4 regions of the Gordonia sp. WA4-43 genome follow, and region 1 is predicted to be linked to each of the others. Evidence: predicted binding sites of a transcription regulator. Region 1 holds the regulator's gene; each other region holds the start of a gene.
What was found. The regulator LexA, encoded in region 1, represses DNA repair genes until DNA is damaged. The targets are predictions, from matches to a motif close to CGAACANNTGTTCG.
Positions count from the first base shown of each region.

Region 2: LEL84_RS20300 (HNH endonuclease signature motif containing protein) is a predicted target of LexA. The motif match lies at 1,405-1,418, and genes of this name have one in related genera.
Region 3: LEL84_RS15935 (HNH endonuclease signature motif containing protein) is a predicted target of LexA. The motif match lies at 2,516-2,529, and genes of this name have one in related genera.
Region 4: LEL84_RS05855 (SAV_6107 family HEPN domain-containing protein) is a predicted target of LexA. The motif match lies at 1,811-1,824, and genes of this name have one in related genera.

Region 1 is NZ_CP084736.1:311,705-315,579, reverse strand. Features, by position in the region: gene hrpA (ATP-dependent RNA helicase HrpA) at 1-619, shown strand, start outside; gene nrdR (transcriptional regulator NrdR) at 593-1,093, opposite strand; gene LEL84_RS01465 (LysM peptidoglycan-binding domain-containing protein) at 1,193-1,732, opposite strand; gene lexA (transcriptional repressor LexA) at 1,958-2,662, shown strand; gene LEL84_RS01455 (phosphoenolpyruvate--protein phosphotransferase) at 2,640-3,875, opposite strand, start outside.
Region 2 is NZ_CP084736.1:4,484,094-4,487,968, reverse strand. Features, by position in the region: gene LEL84_RS20310 (ABC transporter ATP-binding protein) at 1-146, shown strand, start outside; gene LEL84_RS20305 (ABC transporter substrate-binding protein) at 158-1,237, shown strand; gene LEL84_RS20300 (HNH endonuclease signature motif containing protein) at 1,443-3,071, shown strand; gene rplA (50S ribosomal protein L1) at 3,142-3,858, opposite strand.
Region 3 is NZ_CP084736.1:3,581,791-3,585,665, forward strand. Features, by position in the region: gene LEL84_RS15930 (arabinosyltransferase domain-containing protein) at 1-2,150, opposite strand, end outside; gene LEL84_RS15935 (HNH endonuclease signature motif containing protein) at 2,560-3,875, shown strand, end outside.
Region 4 is NZ_CP084736.1:1,310,226-1,314,100, forward strand. Features, by position in the region: gene mraZ (division/cell wall cluster transcriptional repressor MraZ) at 1-140, opposite strand, end outside; gene LEL84_RS05850 (DUF3040 domain-containing protein) at 661-1,062, opposite strand; gene LEL84_RS05855 (SAV_6107 family HEPN domain-containing protein) at 1,229-1,702, opposite strand; gene LEL84_RS05860 (GNAT family N-acetyltransferase) at 2,068-2,742, shown strand; gene LEL84_RS05865 (phytoene desaturase family protein) at 2,745-3,875, shown strand, end outside.

The DNA of each region.
Region 1 (3,875 bases):
ACTCGCCCTGAGCCAGAGCCCGTACTCGACCACCGAGGCACTGCTCGCCGACTGCACCCGACGGGCCATCCGGGACACCGTCGCCGACACCGACGACGCAGAGCTCGCCGCGGTTCGCTCACCACAGTCCTTCTCGGCGCTGCTCGAACGAATCCGGCCACGGGTCTCCGCAGCCGCACCGGACTACTTCTCGCTGGCCGTCGCAGCTCTCGAACGGATGGCCCCGCTGAGGGCGGCGATCGACCGGCACGCCGGTTCGCTGGCTGCCGACGACGTCGCCGAACAGGTCGCCCACCTCGTGTTCGACGGATTCGTGGCGGCCACCGCGCGACGCCACCTGGAGAATCTGCCGCGCTATCTCGACGGCGCGCAAGCACGTCTGGAGGCACTACCCGCGTCCGCAGCACGCGACCAGGCCGGGGTGGCCGCCGTCGATCGCGTCGTCGAACGGTGGGCCCAGCGCCTCGAACAGGTACCCGAGCACCGGCGGGCGGTGGTCGACGACGAAGCGCAGTGGCTCGTCGAGGAGTTGCGCGTGGGGCTGTTCGCCCAGCGTCTCGGTACCGCGTTCCCGGTGTCGGAGAAACGGGTCCTACGAGCTCTGGACCGGCTCGGCTGACACGGGTTCGGCGAGCGCGCTCCCGGAACCCGATGCCGCCTTCAGGTCGTCGATCTCACGCTGGAAGTCCTCCACCGAGTCGAACGACCGGTACACCGAGGCGAAGCGCAGATACGCCACCTCGTCGAGATCGCGGAGCGGGCCCAGGATGGCGAGTCCGACCTCGTTGCTGGGGATCTCGGCCGATCCACTGGCGCGCACCGTGTCCTCGACCTGCTGGGCGAGTTGCGCGAGCGCGTCCTCGGCGACGTGGCGGCCCTGACAGGCTCGCCGCACGCCGCGCATGACCTTCTCCCGGCTGAATGGTTCGGTCACGCCGTTGCGTTTGACCACCGCGAGCACGGCGCTCTCCACGGTCGAGAACCGGCGACCGCACTCCACACAGGAGCGACGGCGGCGGATGGCCTGCCCTTCATCTGCGACACGCGAGTCGATGACCTTGGTGTCGTCGTTCTTGCAGAAGGGGCAGCGCATCGTGTCCTCACGCAGGTCGCGGGACGCTGGAACGCACCCGAAGCGTGCGCCCCGCCGCTTGTCGGCCGGCCCCTGTGACATCGAGGATACCGCCCAGCCTCAGCGGTACCGGGGGGTGAGCAGGGGCTGGCCCACCTGCAGCGCGCTCGACCCCAGATCGTTCATCGCGACGATCTCGTCGATCACGACCTCGCGCGGCATCTCGGGTGCCACCCGGCCGGCGATCGAGCTGAGCGAGTCCCCCGAGCGCACGTGGACGACCTCGGCACTCACGGCGGACGGGGTCAGCGAGTCCGAGTAGTTCTGGCCCACGACACCGAACACCCACACGACGAACGCCAGCCCGACGCCGGCGAGGAGCGCGACCGCGGTGCGGCGGCGGCGACGGAACACCGCCGCGTCGGGTCCGACCGGGCCACGCCCGCGCACCCCGACCGGAGAGCCACAGTGGGTGCCGCCGACCCGCGGGGTCACCGGCGACGCACCCCGCGGTCGGGTGCCGGCCGGCCGGTTGTCTACCGGGCGGCCGCCGTCGGACAGCGGGGCGCGCGTCCGGACCCCATCGGCGCGGTCGGTGGGGGGCCGGACAGCGTCGGGACGGTCGGTGCGGACGGGAGCGACGAGAGTGGCGGTGCGCATGGTGCCCTCCGGTGTTCGGGTGTCTGGGATCGTGCGGGGTGTGACGGTCGGTGTTCGAACATCGATCAGATGTTCGATGCACTGATGTTCGAATTTGTAGCACGACGTCCCGACAAAGTCTCGCGACACATCGAACAAATGTTTGAGGTGCCGGTCGCACTCGGCTAGGCTCGGACCCGGTGCAAGCCATCTACCAGCACGTTCCGAAGACGAGAGGAACCGAACATGAGTGACACCGGCGATAGGCGCGGCCGAGCGCGGGGCGCCGACGACGAGGCCCCGTTCGACGCCGCCGCCGCCGAGGCCTCACTCACCCCGCGACAGGCCGGGGTCCTGGAGGTGATCCGCCGCTCGGTGCGCGAGCGCGGTTATCCGCCGACCATCCGGGAGATCGGCGACGAGGTCGGCCTGGCCTCGACGTCGTCGGTGGCCCATCAGTTGCGGACGCTGGAACGCAAGGGGCTGCTCAAGCGCGACGCGAACCGTCCCCGTGCGGTCAACATCGCCCCGAGTGACACCCCGTCGCCGGACACCCCGTCGGCCGGTCAGCTGCCCGAGCCGACCTTCGTGCCGGTTCTCGGCCGAATCGCGGCCGGCGGTCCGATCCTGGCCGAGGAGGCCGTCGAGGACGTCTTCCCGCTGCCCCGTGAGCTGGTCGGCGAGGGATCTCTCTTCCTGTTGCGCGTCGTCGGCGAGTCGATGATCGACGCCGCGATCTGCGACGGCGACTGGGTCGTGGTCCGGCAGCAGAACGTCGCCGACAACGGCGACATCGTCGCGGCCATGATCGACGGCGAGGCCACCGTGAAGACCTTCAAGCGTCAGGGCCCCAACGTCTGGCTCATGCCGCACAACGAACTGTTCGATCCGATCCCGGGCAACGATGCCGTCATCCTCGGCAAGGTCGTCACCGTGATGCGGCGAGTCTGACCTCTCCACCGACCGAACCGTCGAGCACCGCCGCGGCAGCCTCGCGCGCCGCGGCGGGATCCGAGGTGGCCAGGGCAGCCTCGGCGGCGGCCCGGCAGTCCGGTGCGGACACCTCGCCGAGCCGGGCCCCCACGGCCGCGGCAGCAGCCGGCGCGCTGGACAGCGAGGTGACCCCGAGACCGACGAGCACGCAGGCGAGGTTCGGATCGGCGGCGGCCTCGCCGCACACCCCGACCGGCTTTCCCTGACGTGCACCCGCTGCCGCGACACCCGCGATGAGGCTCAACACGGCCGGTTGCCACGGGTCGGTCAGTCCGGCGAGATCGGCCGACATCCGGTCGGCCGCCATCGTGTACTGGGTCAGATCGTTGGTGCCGATGGATACGAAGTCCACCTCGGCGAGGACGGCTTCGGCCAGGATCGCCGCCGCGGGCACCTCGATCATCACCCCGGCGACCAGACCACGGCCGCGGACCTCGGCGGCGAAGGTGCGCGCCTCCGCCGGCGAGGCGATCATCGGCGCCATGACCCACGGCGCGACGGCCGACCCCGACGCGGCCTGCGCGATCGCGTCGAGCTGATGCGCGCGGATCTCGGGGTGCGCCAGCGCGATCCGATCGCCCCGCACGCCGAGCGCTGGGTTCGATTCGTCGGGATGGGTCACGAACCGGAGCGGTTTGTCGGACCCGGCGTCGAGGGTGCGGATGACCACCTTCTGCCCGTCGAACGCATCGAGCACCTCCCGGTAGATCGCGGCCTGCTCGTCCACCGACGGTTCGTCGGCACGCTCGAGGAACGCGAGTTCGGTGCGGAAGAGCCCGACGCCCTCGACGGGGTACCCGGCCGCGGCGCGTGCCGACGATCCGTCGGCGACGTTGGCGAGCACCGCCACGGCCACCCCGTCGGCGGTCTGCCCCGGACCGGTCCAGCCGGCGACGAGTGCGGCATGCCGCCGATCCTCGTCGACGCGAGCCCGGGCCGCCTCCGCATCGGGCTCCACCTCGATTCGCCCGGTGCTGCCGTCGACGAGAATGGTTGTGCCGGGCTCGATCTCGTCCAGGTCGGCCACCGCCACCACGCACGGGATCCCCAGCTGGCGCGCGATGATCGCGGTGTGGCTGGTCGGTCCGCCGAGGCGGGTGACGAGGGCGATGGTGCTCGTGGGGTCGAGGCCCGCGGTGTCGGCGGGCGCGAGGTCGTCGGCGAGCAGGAC
Region 2 (3,875 bases), 1.3 Mb from region 1:
AGGTGCTGACGCCGGCTCTGCTGGCCGACGTCTTCGAGGTGTCCGGCACCGTCGTCGATCATCCATCGACGGGCCTGCCCCATCTGCTCCTGAACACTCCCACCACCACACCCGCCCCCAGCACTCTGACGAAAGACATCCCGTGAGAGGACATCCTTTGACCATACGTACGTCCCGAGTCCCCCCGACCGTCGCCATCGTGGCGGCGGCTCTGACGCTGGGAACTGCCACAGCCTGCGGTACCGACAGCACCGCAGCGTCGGAAAACACTGTCACCATATCGAATTGCGGAGCCGACGTCGCATACCCGCAACCCCTCGGCCGGTTGTTCGTCAACGACGGCGGCATGATCGCGATCGCACTCGCCGCCGGTGCCCGTGACAACATGGTGGCGGTCAGCGCGCTCGCCCGGGACAAAGACGTCCTGCGGCTGGAGTACGGACCCCAGGTCGACACCCTGAACGAGGTCGCGACCGAACGTCCCACCCTCGAGAACATCGTCGCGGCGAAACCCCAAGTGCTGTATGCCGGATACAACTACGGCATGAGCGAATCGCGCGGGATCACACCCGAGATCCTCGCCGGACACGGCATCGACGTGTACCAGTTGTCCGAGGCGTGCCGGCAGACCGAGGGCGAGGCGCAGCGCGGCACCATGGACCCGTGGGTCGCGCTCGACACCGATCTGCGCAACATCGGCACCCTCACCGGCAATCCCGAGCAGGGCGCCGCCGCGGCCGACGAGGTGGCCGACCGCCTCGAGAAGCTGCGCGCCGCACCACAACCCGCCGCGAAACCGACGGTCTTCGTCTTCGACAGCGTCTCGGACACCATCTTCTCCTCCGGATCCTTCGGCGGCCCGCAGGGCATCATCGACGCCGCGGGCGCGCGCAACGCGACCGAGGACATCGAGGACACCTGGACCGCCGTGAGCTGGGAACGCCTCACCACCGCGGACCCCGACGTCATCGTGTTCGTCGACTATCCCGGCCAGTCGGTCGAGGAGAAGATCGCCGCCTTGCGCTCGAATCCGGCGAGCCGGAACCTGAAGGCGGTGCGCGAGAACCGCTTCGTGAACCTGCCGTACGCGATGTGGGTGTCGAGCCCACTCAACATCGACGCCGCCGAGATCATGCGCGGCGTTCTCGAGAACCACGGCCTCGCACCGGAATCCGGTATCACCCCGTCCCTGGATGTCGCGCAATTGGACCTCGGGGGCAACAACTGGCTGGAGTGAGTCGCGGGACGCCCCGTTGAACACGTGGGGCCGCGGCGATCGTCATGCCGCCGCCCCACGGAGTAGTCGGTGGACCCCCTACCACGAGGCACCGACAAGTTACCGGCTCCGAATAGCGTTGCACAACATCAGTTTTGGCTTGCAACGCGCTCGCAACGGTGTACACTCGAACGTACATTCGCGGCAACGGTTCTCGGGGGTGACCATGTCTGACGAACAAGCGGCGCGGCGACCGCGCGCCCTCGAGTTGGTGGCCGACCTGCACCGCATCCTCGGTGAGTTGCAGACCGTGGACCTGTCGCCGTGTACCGATGCCGAACTCGCCGACGTGGCCGCGGAGACCGAACGCGCCATCGCGCGTCTGACCGTCGCCGGAGACCGGCAGATCGATCAGGTCGAGGCCCGCGACCTACCCCGCAAGGCCGGCTGCCGCACCCTCATGCAGTACATGACACACCGGCTACGAGTCTCGAACCCGATGCGCCGCCGTAAGCAGATGGACGCCACCGCCCACCGCACCAGCCTCGGCGGCGAACTCCTCCCACCCGAATACCCCTGCCTCGCCGAAGCTTTCGCACAAGGCACAGTCGGCACCGCCCACGTACAAGCCACCCTCGACGTCCTCGACCGCATCCCCGGCACCATCGACCACGATGTACAGGTCGCCGCTGAACGACAGATGGCCGAGATCGCCGAAGCCCACACGCCCGCCGACATCACCCAACTCGGCTCGCGGCTGCTTGCCCACCTCGACCCCGACGGCACCCTGTCCGACGACACCGACCAGAAACGACGCCGCGGCCTGTGGATAGGACGGCAACGCGCCGACGGCACCGCCAAAATCTCCGGCACCCTGACCCCCGCACTCGCCGCCCGACTCACCATGATGTTCGCCGTCTGGGGCAAACCCGGACTCAACAACCCCGACGACCCCGCCTCACCCAGCGGACCGGCCGGCACCGCCGACCCCGAAGCCCTCACCGCCGCAGCCGACCGCGACGGTCGCACTCTCGCCCAGACCAATCACGACGCACTCGACGCCGCACTCGCCGCAGGCTTCGCCGACGGAACACTCGGCACCTCGCACCGAGGGCTACCCGTGCAACTGATCATCAAAGCCGACCTCAACGACCTCATCCGCGAAGCCGGACTCGCCACCACCGCCACCGGCACCCTGCTGCCCATCCGGGACCTGATCACGATGGCCGCCGACATGCAACCCTGGCTCGCGATCTTCAAAGACGCCACCACCGTCCCCCTGCACTTCGGACGGGGCAAACGCCTGGCCACCCGCGAACAACGCCTCGTCTCCTTCGCCCGCCCCGACGGGGAAGTGTGTTCGGCACCCGGGTGCGATCAACCCGCCACCCACGTCGAGCTTCATCACGCCGAACGAGACTGGGCCAAGGGCGGTCTCACCGACATCGACGACCTCGCCCCGGCCTGTCCCCGTCACAACCGCATGGTCGGCGACCAACCCGGCCAATACACCACCCGCATCGCCCGATCCGGCCCCGACGAAGGCCGCTGCCTCTGGCGATTGAACGCCGAACCCGGCGCACCGCCCAACCCCGAACACATCAACCGCCGACCCGACATACCCCGGCGGTTCGCACAACACCTGAACACCGTGCGCAACGAGATCCACGGACCTGCCACCAGGTCCGGCGACCAGTCGCGCCCCGACGCCGTCGGCTACGGCGACCGCGGCCGGCGCCTCGAACTCGCCTACCGCGAACTCGTCCATCCGCGAACACCGCCGGAGCACCTCACCACCCCACCGCTGACCCCGGTCGAAGCAGCACTCGCACGCATACTCGCTGACCACGCGTGATTGCACACGACACGAGGGGCCCGGCATCGGAATGCCGGGCCCCTCGTGGGTGTCAGTGCGCCTGATCAGATCAGGCCTGCGGTGCCTCCGCGAAGTTGCGGGTGACCGCCGGGTCGACCGGGATGCCCGGGCCCGTCGTCGTGGAGACGGTGACCTTCTTGATGTAGCGGCCCTTGGCGGCCGACGGCTTGGCGCGCATGATCTCGTCGTAGGCAGCGCCGTAGTTCTCGGCCAGCTTGGCCGGGTCGAACGAGGCCTTGCCGATGACGAAGTGCAGGTTCGCAGCCTTGTCGACGCGGAAGTTGATCTTGCCGCCCTTGATGTCGTTGACGGCCTTGGTGACGTCGGTGGTCACGGTGCCCGTCTTCGGGTTCGGCATCAGGCCGCGGGGTCCGAGGACACGCGCGATACGGCCGACCTTGGCCATCTGATCCGGGGTGGCGATCGCGGCGTCGAAGTCCAGCCAACCGCCCTGGATGCGCTCGATCAGATCCTCGGCGCCGACCTCGTCGGCACCGGCGGCGGTGGCCTCGGCGGCCTTGTCGCCGGCGGCGAACACGATCACGCGGGCAGTCTTACCGGTGCCGTGCGGCAGATTGACGGTGCCTCGAACCATCTGGTCTGCCTTACGGGGGTCGACGCCCAGCCGGATCGCGACCTCGACGGTCGCGTCGGTGTTCTTCGACGACGTGTCCTTGGCCAGCTCCACAGCCTCCAGCGGGCTGTACAGCTTGGTCTTGTCGACCTTCTCGGCCGCGGCCGCGTAGGCCTTGCTCTTCTTGCTCATTGCTCTGTTCCTTCTCC
Region 3 (3,875 bases), 2.2 Mb from region 1:
GAGGCGAGAAAGAGTCGTCGGCGATCGGCTCGGGTCTCGCCGGGCCCGGTGTCGGCATGTGCGAGACCGCGATTGGTCACGTAGTCCAGCCGCAGGTGTTGCCAGACCGCGACCGCGGCCGCGAGCACGGCGAGGATGAGGAACAGCGTCGACGCCTGGTAGCCGGCGATGACGGGGGCGCGGTCGAACCAGGAGATGCCGTATTCGTAGAGGAACGGCCACGAGTTGTATCCGGCCATCGCGGCGGCCATCGCGAACAACAGTCCGGAGACGAAGACCGTCAGGTTTCGCGCCGAACGGGCCGCCGACTGGGCCACGGCGACGGTGGCCGCCGCCGCGATCGCCGCCGCCAGCCCGGCGAGCACGCCGAACTGGATGGTCCACTTGGTCGGCGTGAACGCGAACAGGAGGAGGGTGACCCCGACGGCGCCGATGAGACGCCACACGGGTCCCGGGTCGACTCCGCGAATCCTCGTGCGCCGCAACATGACCGCGACCGTGACGAACAGGCCGGCGAGTAGCAGGAGCAGCGGTACGCGACGGGTGAGGGCGCCGTCGTCGGTCACGACCGAGATGAAGTAGTACCGCAGGAACTCCTGGTGCCAGGAGATGACCGGCCCGACCGAGTAGCGCAGCTTGATCGCTTCGAGGACGGTGGCCAGGGTCTGATCGCGGAACACCACGATCAGGACCAGCATGCCTGCGGCCGCGATCGGCGCGAGGAGGGCGAGCGTTGCCGCCCAACGGGATCCGTCCATCCGGTTCCGTCGGTCGATGAGGATGTGCAGCAGTGAGCGGGCCGCCACCAGCAGGATGGCCACGCCGACGACGCCGTGCGGGGCGAGCGCCAGGGTGAAGCCCGCGACGAGGGCGGCCAGTGCCGCGGGCAGGAGCCGCCGGGTCGCGATGGCGTATTCCGCTGCCCACCAGGTCAGCAGCGAACCGAGGACGATGATCCCCTCGCTGCGCAAGCCGCTGCAGAACGGCAACCAGAACGCGGTGAACGTCAGGGCGCCCGCCCAGATGGCCGACGAACTGCGCCGTACCGCGGGGCCGAGGCGTGGCAGCAGCACCCGGCTCAGGACGAACCACGACACGAGTCCGGCGACGAGTTGCGGGATGTGCATCCACAGCACCGACGGCGAGACCGACGACCACGCCGCAAGGAAGCTGTAGTACCAGTCGAACGGTGCTTCGGGGATGCCGTAGAAGCGGTAGTAGTTGGCGAGGTAGCCGAAACCGTCGGCGGTACGGCCCATGTTGAGGATGTAACCGTCGTCGGGCGAACCGGCCCCGAGGACGCTCCAAATCAGCAGGATCGCGGTGACGACCAGGTCGCTGGCCCGGGCTTTCAGTAAATGCCACCACGAGCGGGTGCGCGCGCCGATCCGCCGGTGGTACCCGCCGATGCGGTCGAGCAGCCCGAGCGCGACGACGGCGACGAGTACCGACAGCGTGGCGAGCACCATCACGATGATCTTGAGGATCGACGGGGACGACTCGTACCGGTTGTCGATGGCCACCTGCACGCGCAGGCCGTTACCAGCGGCGTCGCGTGCCTGTTCCGGGCTGAGGTTGCTGAAGATGCCGTCGACCTGCGGGCGGCGGTCCGGCGGCAGGGTCGTCGACTCGCCGAGCCCGACGAACTGCGCACCCGGGCCGGTGGGGGCGGAGAAGATGCGCAGTTCCGAGCATCGGCTCAGGTCGGCGCGGGAGGCGGTCGCGGCGAGACTGTTCCGGAAGGTCACGGTGATCGCGGCGTCGGTGGCGGTGACCCACAGCGACGACGACTTCGAGCGTGGTGCATTGGTCGGCATCGTGGCGAGGACCACGCCGTCCGGTGCCGACGCCAGCGTCGCGCACGGAATGCGGGCGTCGAGGGTCTGCGGGGTCTGCGCGATGAGCGGCGCCATCACCGACGACGTGTCGGCGTTCAGATCCTGCCCGGCCGGCCACTCGAAACCGGCATCGACGGCCTTGACCGGCAGCAGCGGGGTGAGGGCACACAGCACGATGCCGGCGATCCCCGCCACGATCGCGATCCACCGGGCGGTGCCCGCGGAGATCCTGGTCCCTTGCCCCGACGATGCCGGCCCCGACGAGGACGGTTCGGCGGAATCCTCAGGCGAGGTCGGGGCTGTCACAGGCACGGTGCCTCATCGTAAGCGACGTCCCCCGGGGTACCTAGGGCCCACCCCGCGGCTCTAAAGGTTGAGGTGCGTGAGCGCCGGTACCCCTGCTCCCTGATCCGAAAGAACGACACAACCATTGCGTCGAGAGCTGAGGAGCGGCCGGAGCTTGCGGAGGGCGCGGCCAACCACTGCTCCCTGAGGAGCGGCCGGAGCTTGCGGAGGGCGCGTCACGAAGGGTCCCACACCGCAAAGACCGCACAGTTCTTGCCCGCAGGCGGAGACTACCAGCAACCACCGACAATCCAAGGTGGCAACTCCGCGCAGCAAAGATTCTGTTGGACAACGTATTTCGAGCTGCCGTTTACCCTTCTTTCGTGTACAGTCGAACGTACATTCGCAGCAACGGTTCTCGGGGGAGGTGACCGTCATGTCCGACACCACACGCGTCGGTGGCGATTCGACAGCGCCGCAACCGCGTGCCGTTGAGTTGGTGGCCGATCTCCACCGCACCCTCGACAAGTTGCAGACCGTGGATCTGTCACCGTGTACCGATGCCGAACTCGCTGAAGTGGCCGCGGAGACCGAACGCGCCATCGCACGTCTGACCGTCGCCGGAGACCGGCAGATCGATCAGGCCGTCGCTCGCGACCTGCCCCGCAAGGCCGGCTGCCGGACCCTCATGCAGTACATGACACATCGGCTACGAGTCTCGAACCCGATGCGCCGCCGTAAGCAGATGGACGCCACCGCCCACCGGACCAGCCTCGGCGGCGAGGTCCTCCCACCCGAATACCCCTGCCTCGCGGAAGCTTTCGCACAAGGCGCGGTCGGCACCGCGCACGTGCAGGCCGCATTGGATGTCCTCGACCGCATCCCGGTCGCCGTCGACCACGACATCAAGGTCGCCGCTGAGCGGCAGATGGCCGAGATCGCCACCGACCACACCCCCGCTGAGATCACCCAACTCGGTGCCCGCCTGCTCGCCCACCTCGACCCCGACGGCACCCTGACCGACGACACCGACCAGAAACGACGCCGCGGCCTGTGGATCGGTCGGCAACGCGCCGATGGCACCGCCAAGATCTCCGGCACCCTGACACCCGCACTCGCCGCCCGACTCACCATGATGTTCGCCGTGTGGGGCAAACCCGGACTCAATAACCCCGACGACCCCGCCTCGCCCAGCGGGCCGGCCGGTGCCGCCGACCCCGACGCCCTGGCCACCGCAGCCGACCGCGACGGCCGCACCCTCGCCCAGTCCAATCACGACGCGCTCGACGCTGCACTCGCCGCAGGTTTCGCCGACGGCGCACTCGGCACCTCGCACCGCGGCCTGCCCGTCCAACTGATCATCAAAGCCGACCTCGGCGACCTCGTCCGCGAAGCCGGACTCGCGACCACCGCCACCGGAACCCTGCTGCCCATCCGGGACTTGATCGCGATGGCCGGTGACGTCCAGCCGTGGTTGGCGATCTTCAAAGACGCCACCACTGTGCCGCTGCACTTCGGGCGCGGCAGACGTCTGGCCACCCGCGAACAGCGCCTCGTCTCTTTCGCCCGCCCCGACGGGGAAGTGTGCTCGGCACCCGGGTGTGATCAGCCCGCCACCCAGGTCGACATGCATCACGCCCACAGGGATTGGGCCAAGGGCGGTCTCACCGACATCGACGACCTCGCCCCGGCCTGCCCGCGACATAACCGGATGGTCGGTGACCAGCCCGGGCAGTACACCACCCGCATCGC
Region 4 (3,875 bases), 1.0 Mb from region 1:
CGGTACACCGACAAGCTGTGATCTTGGCCTTTGGTGACCACTACCCCTCCTGCCAGTGCATCGCGGAACTTGGCGGGCAACGTGAGCCGCCCTTTGTCGTCCAATTTGGGCGTGTAGGTACCGACGAATCGCACGGACACGTCGACACCTCCTGCCCACCGGGTTCCGCGTCGTATCTCGCCTCACCCAGTGCTGCCACAGTACCCCACTTTCCACCACTTTCCACCCCCACCGCCCCCGCATTCACCCACTGACAGCAAATTGCCAGTTCAGGGAGCTCAAGATGACGATGAACGCGCGTGTCGCCGGCGCGTCACGGGCGGAAAGAAGGGCAACCAGCGTGTGACCAGAGATACCGATGAGGTCCGAGAGGCGGGAAATCCAGGCGCAAATCCTCTAGTGGGGCAAAGTGGGGTGACCCGGTGGGGAGAAGTGGGGATCGCCGGTGGGGAGAAGTGGGGATCGCCAGCATGGAAGCGCGAGGACCGTTGACCGGGCGTTCGCTCCCGTCGACCGTGCGCCCGGATCCGTTCAGCGTGCTCTGGAGAGCAATCGAGGACATGAAAGAGCCGCGTGCCCGAAGGCACGCGGCTCAGTCGAATATGCGAAGTTGCGGGAGTCGGTCAGCCGATCGACGAACGCGGAGTCGGGATCAGCGGATCACTCCTGCTCGAACCGGCGATTGAATCGCTCCTCCATGCGTTCCGACAGCTTGCGCTTGGCGCCGGACGACCCCGATTGCTTCTTGCCGGACCTGGTCGACGACGAGCCCGCCTCGGCGGTGTTGTTGTCTCCCCAGAGAGCGAAGAGGCCGGCCCCGAACATCACCAGGAAGCCCAGGAGGCTCACGATCGGGAATCCGCCGATGTTGATGTTGACGATGAGTCCGCCGACCAGCATCACCAGGCCGACGACGAAGACCGCTGCCGCCTGCAGGCGGCGACGACCGCTCGACTTCCCAAGGCGCCGACGCTTGACACTGGACGCAAACTTGGGGTCTTCCGCGTACAGCGCGCTCTCGATCTGTTCGAGCATGCGTTGCTCGTGCTCCGAAAGTGGCACCGACCCTCCTTCTCACTGATCCGTGACGCCGACGAAGGTCACCCGCGACCGGAAAGGCGTCTGCGCCTATATCGTCCCATGATACGAGGTGAAATCGACCGCGACCACCATTACTCGCTGTTGCCGACGACCGGGCGGTGCCAGAAACCGCAAAGTGTGGCCGGATTCACGCCGTCGCGCCGATCTGCGGCGCTTCGGCACCGAGTTTTCCTTGCTCGTAGGCGATGACCATCGTCTCGACCCGACGCAGGAAGTCGAGGACGAGCAGCCGCATGCCGGCGACGCTGTCGGGGTCGATCGTGCGGATGATCCCGGACTCGATCTTCATCCGAACCGGCGACAGTGCGGCGAACCGGGCGGCGATCGGCGCCAGCTCGGGGGCGACCACACCGATGCGGGTCCAGGCGTTCGACGTCCTGCGCCGCACGGTCCCGACCGGTTCGTGCACGGCGAGGGCCGCGCCCGAGGCGCGGAGGGCAACGAGGTACAGCTGGCGGAACCGCTCGACGTCGTCGTCGACGCCGTCGGCATTGTCGAAGAGCACGTGCGCACGTTCGAGGAGATCGCGCGCTCGACCGACCATCACCGGGTCGACGGGCGCCGCGTGGGTGAGAGCCGTGGCGCTGCGGTGTCTGGCCATGTCGTCCTCCTCGTGCGTATGGGCTGTGTCCGGCGGCAGACGCTTCCCTCGTCCGCCGCCGGACCGTGTCGTCGGATGAACGCGAACAGCTTGCGGAGGCACATTCATCGAACATCCGTTCGACACGTTCAATATAGCTATCCCGGCGTCGGCGTTCAAGACATCTGTGACCCGAAACCCCCGCCGGGGAGTACAACGCCACCACCTGCGGGCCGATTCCTGCCGAGTGTGCATCATCGATAGGACAATTCCCGGAGGTGGCCTGCGACGCGATGCCCCCGGCAGAGGGCGGCCCGCCCCAGCGGCAGCCGACCTCGTCTGCAGGTCGACGACGCAGGACGAACGATGCAGAGAACGGAAATCCGTTGACCATCCGCCTGGTGAGCCTGAGTGGCCAGGACGCCCGGGCCTGGCTCGAGCCGGCCCTGGAGATCTACGTGACCGCGATGAATTATCCGCGCGGTACGGAGATCCATCGGGCCGGGCTCTGGCGCGAACACATCGCGCGGCCCGGATGGCGTGCGGTGGGCGCAGTCGAGACGGTGACCCCATACGAGGCGCGGACCATGCCAGCCGCGCGGCGCCGGGTCGGTCCACCGGTCGGCTTCGGACCCGACGACCTGCTCGTCGGCATCGCCTACGGCTACACCGGCGCGACCGGTCAATGGTGGAACCAGCAGCTGCGGCTCGGACTCCGCCAGACGGGCCGACCGCCCGAGACGGTCGAGGCGATCGCGCGCGATTACTTCGAGCTCACCGAGCTGCACGTCCACCCGACCGCTCAGGGCCGTGGGATCGGACAGGCGCTCCTCGCCCGGCTGCTGGCCGATCGGCCCGAACGCCATGTACTGCTGTCGACCCCGGAGATCCCCGCCGAGGACAACCGCGCGTGGTCGTTGTACCGGCGGATGGGTTTCACCGACGTCCTGCGCCACTTCACCTTCACCGGCGATCCGCGTCCGTTCGCGTTCCTCGGCCGTCCGCTCCCCCTGGAACTGCAACCCCCGGCCGCCGCCCGCCGCGCCGGTACCGGGAGCTGATGATGCACGGCACCCGGCGTGACGCCGTCGTCATCGGCGCGGGCCACAACGGCCTGATCGCCGCGGCCTACCTGGCACAGGCCGGACGGGATGTGGAAGTACTCGAGCGGGACGACATCCCCGGCGGCGCGGTCTCCACCGTCGAACGGTTCCCCGGCCATCGGGTCGACCGGGGGTCGTCGTCGCATCTGATGATCCGTCACTCCCCCGTCCTCGACGACCTCGACCTCGCCGCGCACGGCCTGCGCTACGTCGACTGCGATCCGTGGGCGTTCGTCCCGGCCACCGCGACCGCCCCGCCGATCGTCTTCCGCACCGACCTCGACGCGACGTGCGCTTCCATCGAGAACGCCTGCGGTGCAGCCGATGCCGCCGCATATCGACGGTTCGTGGAGACGTGGACGCCGCGGGCGCGGGCGGTCATGGATGCGTTCTACCAACCCGCGACGATGGGGAAGTTCGGCCGGGCCTTCGGCGGGCTCGGCGGCACCGCCACCACGGCACGCACGGGGTTGTTCGGCCGGCGCGGCGGCCGGGTGCTGAACCTGACCGCCGAATTGATGGCCTCCGGCGATTCCCTCCTCGACGAGTATTTCGAGTCCGAACAGCTCAAGGCCGGACTCGCGTGGTTCGGCGCCCAGTCCGGACCGCCCATGAGCGCACCGGGCACGGCGCCGATGATCGGATTCGCCGCACTCATGCACCGAATCCCGCCCGGACGCGCGATCGGGGGCAGCGGCGCCCTCACCGAGGCCCTCGTGCACCGGATCCACCAGGACGGCGGCCGTGTCTCCTGCGGCGACCCCGCGGTCTCCGTCGCCCGCTGCGGCGACCACTGGCGGGTGCTCACCGGCACGGGTCAATCCCGTTGTGCCGCAACAGTCATCCACGCCTGCCACGTGCTCACCACGCTCGACCTCCTCGCCGCCGGCGGTTTCGACGCGGGCGTCATCGACCGCTGGCGACGCGCCATCGTCGTGGGCAGCGGGATCGGGATGGCGGTTCGCCTGGGGACGACCGGCCTGCCCGACTACCAGGGGCTGCCCGGCGACCTGCCCGAGCACGGCGTCCATTCGGCTCTCGGACTGCTGGTCACCGACCGCGCCCACCTCACCCGAGCCCATGCCGCGGCG